Catalinimonas alkaloidigena: one gene and its partner. The protein of the gene in region 2 interacts with the protein of the main gene of each other region in a pairwise test. Links are inferred from orthologs where the notes say so. Each region holds a gene or a part of one and is shown on either strand. Other genes may lie near its edges.

The links.
Region 1: the proteins of ruvC (region 2) and ruvA interact in binary tests that used the Escherichia coli proteins (3 or more experiments, as listed by UniProt). The link is inferred for Catalinimonas alkaloidigena from one-to-one orthologs.

Annotation. Positions count from the first base shown.
Region 1 is NZ_FNFO01000010.1:255,083-258,076, forward strand. It holds ruvA (Holliday junction branch migration protein RuvA), read right to left. Parts: upstream 1,801-2,994; coding sequence 1,201-1,800; downstream 1-1,200. Other genes in the region: sprA (T9SS outer membrane translocon Sov/SprA), read right to left, coding at 1-1,178; BLR44_RS22315 (arylesterase), read right to left, coding at 1,967-2,563; BLR44_RS22320 (arylesterase), read right to left, coding at 2,649-2,994. UniProt on the Escherichia coli protein: The RuvA-RuvB-RuvC complex processes Holliday junction (HJ) DNA during genetic recombination and DNA repair.
Region 2 is NZ_FNFO01000001.1:86,740-89,739, forward strand. It holds ruvC (crossover junction endodeoxyribonuclease RuvC), read right to left. Parts: upstream 1,783-3,000; coding sequence 1,219-1,782; downstream 1-1,218. Other genes in the region: BLR44_RS00370 (PorV/PorQ family protein), read left to right, coding at 1-17; greA (transcription elongation factor GreA), read left to right, coding at 265-738; BLR44_RS00380 (HIT family protein), read left to right, coding at 741-1,145; BLR44_RS00390 (lysylphosphatidylglycerol synthase transmembrane domain-containing protein), read left to right, coding at 1,781-2,773; BLR44_RS00395 (glycosyltransferase), read left to right, coding at 2,770-3,000.

The sequences.
Region 1 (2,994 bases), on a different replicon or contig from region 2:
CCCACCACGTTGCGCACCGAGTTGGTGACGTTGTTGCGGTTGGTGACGTACACTTCGACGCGGGTAATCTGCACGCTGGAGTTGATCAGCGGCAACCGGCTGAGCCACTTTTCGTAGTTCTGCCGGAAGAAGTGCGACAGGAAAAAGTGGCGGTTGTCGTCGTAATTGTCGGCCCGAATTTCAAACTCGCGCGTTTGCGCTCCGCCCGTGACCGAAATGGTTTCGCTTTTGCCGCGCTGGTTCGAAGCAATGCCCGTCACACTCCAGCGCCCGAACTGCAACTGCGCCTTTACGCCGAACAGGTTTTGCCCGCCGCTGATCAGGCTGCTGCTCATGGGCAGGCTGACGTTCCCGGCCTCGATTTTCTGGATGACCTCGTGATCGAACCCGGTGTATTCCAGGCGGATGTTATTCTCGAAATCGAATGAAGCTTTGGTGTCCCAGTTGATGTTGAGTTGCAGCTTCTCCCCGATCTTCCCGATCACGTTCATGTTGATCTGGTTGTCGAACAAAAAGTTGCCGGAACGTTGCGCCCGAATGGGCAGCGCCGGGTTGTCGACCCGCTGAAACTGCCCGCCAAAGTCGAGCATGACCGAACCGTTGGGGCGAATGTCGACGAAGTTGCCGCCGAAAATCCGGTCAAATACGGGCGAAATGTAAATTTTGGGAATCAGGTTGCGTCCCGACACGGCACTTTCGCCGTCGAGACCTTCGGAGCGGCTGCGCCAGTATTGTTCCGAGAGTTGCTTTTGTCGGTAGCGTTGCAGCTCCTCGAACGTCATGGTCGAAGGAGCACGGTAGTCGGTTTCGCCGAACTTCTCGTCGATCGCGTAACTTTTCAGGCTGTCGTCCACCTCCAGTGTAGGCTCGATGTTGCTCGGCAATTTGAGCATGAAAGGCGAACGCGGCGTCCGGTTGGCGAAAGGATCGCCGTAACGGTCCGAAAGCTTGAACACCGGATGGGCACTGCGCCGGTAGGCGGTATCTTTTCGTTCGTCGGTCGAGTCGGGCAGCAGCGTATCGGGCGGCAGGGTGTCGGGCGGCAACGCCAGCGGCACCTGTGCCAACGGCACCGGCTTGGTGCTATGACCTGGATTTGCAGGTCGGGCCTGCCACAGCCATCCCCATAAACCCGTCAGAATCAGTACAAAAAAAGGTAGTTGTAAGACTGATCGCACCTCGCTGTTTTGCTGTAGTCGTCTAAGCTGATTTAAGCACTAATTTGATGACTTCCTCTACCGAAAGGGCAGATCCTCTGGTTTTTAGGATCTGACTGACGTTCTTTTCTGCGGTAGGTTTAGGAATGCCGAGCGTCATCAAAGCTGCTAACGCCTCCTCCCGAACGGTATTGTGCTCCACGGCCGTATCGGGTGCAAGGAAATCGGCAAAAAGATTTTCTTTCTTCATTTTATCCTTCAGTTCCAGAATGGCACGTTGTGCCGTTTTGGTCCCGATTCCCTTCACCGACTGCAGCGTGCGGTAATCGCCCGAAACAATGGCCTGGTAGATTTCTTCCGGCGTCAGTGACGACAGAATCATCAGGGCCGTGTTCGGACCGATGCCTGTAACCGAAACCAGATGCAGAAACAGATTTTTCTCGGCCGTCTCCGCAAAGCCGTACAGTGTATGCGCATCTTCCTTGATGTGAAGATGAGTAAACAACTTGCACGCGCCTTTGGCCTCTTTCAGCGCCGAAAAGGTGTTGAGTGAAATGCGAATCTGATACCCGACCCCCTGCACATCCAGGATGAAGTACGTGGGATCTTTGTGGGCGATTTTCCCTTCGATGTAGGCGATCATGAGCGCAGTTGTGGCGTCGCAGAAAGGCAAGTAACAAGAATTGCCGCTCTCCTCCTATAGCTTATCCCACAAACTTAGAAGATTTCCCTCACTCCAAAAAAACGGGGTAACTAATTCAATGACAGATTCTTAAGGCAATCAAAACATAACAAATAACACCCCGGAGCTATCGTTTTGGTTCACAGGCACTGACCAGCGGCAACACGATTTTTTCCAATTCTTCCCAAACGGTTTCGGCCACCCGCTGGTACCCCGCCGCGTTCGGGTGCAGCCGGTCCATCAGGTTCAGGTGTGGCTGCCCGGCGACGCCCCGCAACAGAAACGGAACCAGGGGAAGGGCGTTGTCTTCGGCGAGGTAACGGAAGAGGCGATGGAAGGCGTCGACCTGAGGAACGACCACCGGGAGGGTGAGCCCCGCCAGCGGTGCTTCCATCCCAACCAGAAGTTGCCGCGCCTGCGGTTGGGCGACTTTCACACGACTGATGATGGTTTGCAGATTGGCCTGAATCTGTGCCGGCGGCACGGCCCGAAACAGGTCATTGATGCCCAGTTCAAGGACAAAGATGTCGAAGGGTTGCTGAAGCCAGTACGCAAGGCGGCTCAGCCCGCCCTGGGTAGTGTCGCCACTGAGACCCGCGTTGACCACGCGAACTGCCCAGCCGCGCTGGTCGAGTTTCTGCTGAATCAGGGCCGGATACGACTCGTCGTGCTTCACGCCGTATCCGGCCGTCAGGCTATCGCCAAAACAAAGAATGGTTTTCATGCGGATGTTTTCCCTTACCTAAAGGCAAAGCATCCGTAATTTGTTCGTGGGTTCCTCCGCTATTTTACCGCGTTGCCGGTGGGCGTTACCCTTTGCCGTTCAGGACCTTGACCGTTTCCCGGGTTTGCGCCAACACGTCTTCCAGCACGGTCCAGATGTTTTCCGCCACCAGTTGGTAGCCCGCGGCATTGGGATGCACGCCGTCCAACAGATTTAGATGGCGTTGCCCCGCCACCCGGTCCAGCATAAACGGCACAAAAGCCATGTCGTTCGCCTCGGCAAGTTGCCGGTGCATGCGACGAAAACGCTCTACCTGCGGCAGAAAGAAGGGCAGTTGCAGCTGCTCCAGCGGCGCTTCCATCCCCACCATGATTTGCTGCGCCTGCGGGTGGATCAGTTTCACGCGATCGACGATGGCCTGCAAATTGGCC
Region 2 (3,000 bases):
TTCGTTTGAGCCTTTAGGAGCGCGAATTTTCCCGCAAATCAAGCGCAGGAGAAATTTGCGATTTTGGACAAATAAGTTACATTTGTCGGAAGCCACACGCCTTAAACAGACGCTCAGTTAAATTTTTAAAGCGAGTGTGGCGCTCAGAAAAGCATTCATTCAAAACTTTTCTTGATACCCAAGTTGGAAAGAACGGTTTCGCTAACCGTTCTTTTTTGTTATTCTCATCCAAACCATTAGAGCAAAGTAAATTTATAAATCGTTATGGCGAAAGTAACCTATTACACCGAAGAGGGGCTAAATCGGTTAAAGAACGAACTGACCGAATTGAAGTCGAAAGGACGTGCGGACATAGCCCGACAAATCGCCGAAGCCCGTGACAAGGGTGATCTGAGTGAGAATGCCGAGTACGATGCCGCCAAAGACGCACAAGGCCTTCTGGAGTTGAAAATTTCGAAGCTGGAAGAAGTCGTTTCCAATGCGCGCGTATTGGACGAATCGAATGTCGACCTTTCCAAAGTGTCGATCCTGTCGACCGTGAAAATCCGCAACATCAAAAACGGCGCGACGGTTACGTATACATTGGTATCGGAAGAAGAAGCGAACCTGAAGCAAGGCAAAATTTCGGTTCAGTCGCCTATCGGGAAAGGGTTGTTGGGCAAAGAAGTGGGCGATAAGACGGAAATCAAGGTGCCTGCCGGTTCGCTGGAGTTCGAAGTGCTGGAAATTACCCGCTAAGCATGGCTACGATTTTCACGCGTATCATCAACGGAGAATTGCCAAGCCACCGCGTGGCCGAGGACGAACACCACTTCGCTTTCCTCGACATTAATCCGGTGGCCCCGGGGCACACGCTCGTGGTACCGAAACAAGAGATCGACTACATTTTCGATATGGAGTCCGACGCCTATGCGGCGTTGATGCAGTTTTGCCACCAACTGGCGCCTTCGGTGCAGCAGGCCGTGCCCTGCAAGCGGGTCGGCATTGCGGTGATCGGACTGGAAGTACCGCACGTGCACGTGCACCTGGTGCCGATGCAGCAGGTAGACGACCTGAACTTTGCCAAACCAAAAATGAACATGGCGTCGGACGAGCTGGCACGCATCGCCGAAAAAATCCGACAGCATTACGCGCAACACGCCTGAGCGGTTCGCGACCACCTTTTTAGGAAAAGCCGTTCTGTTAACGCAGAGCGGCTTTTTTTGTGACAGCAAGAAGTTACCGGATACGATCAGGATTGTTCTTCAGGAAGTCGCCCCACCCTCCGGATTTGCTGCTGAGCCGCAATCCGCCACTTTGCTGGTGATGGCACACTGCTGCGGCGAGGGCATCGGTCGCGTCGAGCATTTTGTCCTTGTCGTGCTTGAAGTTCAGGATAACCTGGAGCATGGCGGCTACCTGTTCTTTGGAGGCGTTGCCGTTGCCGGTCACGGCCTGTTTGATCTTGCGCGGAGCGTATTCCATCACCGGGATTTCGCGCGCTAGTGCCGCCGCTAATGCTACGCCCTGTGCGCGGCCCAGCTTGAGCATCGACTGTACGTTCTTGCCAAAAAACGGTGCTTCCACGGCCATTTCGTCGGGCAGGTACTCCTCGATGAGTTGCGTCACGCGCTCGAAGATTTTCTTTAGCTTTATTGCGTGGTTGGGGTACTTGTGCAGGTGAATAACGCCGTATTGCAACAGAACCGGCTGGGAACCCACCACCTGAATTAGCCCATACCCCATCACATTTGTGCCTGGGTCAATGCCCAGAATAATTTTGCCGTCCACAGTGGCCTCCATGTTACAAAGGTACAAGATAAGCAAGCCCGTCAAAGTCCTGCAACGCTGGTTTCCGGTGGTTTGGTGCATCGGCCTATTGGGCGGACTCGCCTACCGGCTGGCGACACAACCCATGGAAGCGGCGTGGCAACTGGCCCCGCAACCGCGTTTTTGGGTTCCGGCGCTGGCGATGGTGCCGCTCAACTGGGGCCTGGAAGCCCTGAAATGGCAACGATTGGTGCGGCGCATCGAATCGCTGGACTGGCGCACCGCCCTGCGGTCGGTCCTGAGTGGATTGGCGGCCGATGTGGCCAGCCTGCCGGGACTCGGCGATTACCTGGGGCGTACGGTGCAGCTCGGCTCGAAGCAACGCTTCTATGCGGTGGTGCCGCTGATGCTCGGCAACGTGTTGCAGGCCAGTGTGGCAGTGCTGGCGGGGAGTGTCGGGGCCGCAATGCTGGTGGCGCGGGCAGGGTGGCAACTGCCAGCGGTGGCGGTATCGCCAGTGACCTTACTGTTGGGGAGCTTGGCCGTGCTGGGAACCGCGTTGGCGGCGGGGTATGCGCTACAGCGACTTTCAGCTCCCGTGCGCGAAGCACTCGTGCAACTGACGCGCTGGTCCCGAACCGAACTGGCCGAGATCAGCCTGTTGGCGCTGGCGCGTTACGCGGTGTTTAGCCTACAATTTGTATTGATGCTGCTGGCCTTCGGCGTGATGCCCCACGCCACGTTGCCCGGTGCGGCAGAAGCGCCGATTTCGTTCGCCACGGTGGGCATTCTGCTGGGCGGCGTAGCCTTTTATTTTCTGGTGAAAACGCTGTTGCCTTTCCTGAGTTGGTGGGGTGGACTGGGCCTGCGCGAAGCGACCACCGCCTTTTTCTTTAGCTACTGGGGCATCGAAGCGGCTCCGGTAGTGGCGGCCGGAATCGGTCTCTGGTGTATCAACGTGGCGTTTCCGGCTCTGTTGGGTGCCGGTTTAAGCTGGCGCGCCCGCTGGAGTACTGCCCGATGACTGCACTGGTGTTTGGAGTATTGGCACTATACGTTGCCCTGACGTTGCTTCTGTATTACCATTGGCGGCAAATTCCGGAGCGACCCCCAACGGCGCAGGCCCCTCCCACAACTCGCCTTTCTGTCATCATTCCCGTCCGCAACGAAGCCGACAACATTGTGGCGCTGCTGCAAGACCTGGATCGGCAAACGTATCCGCATTTTGAAGTGGTCGTGATGGACGATGCG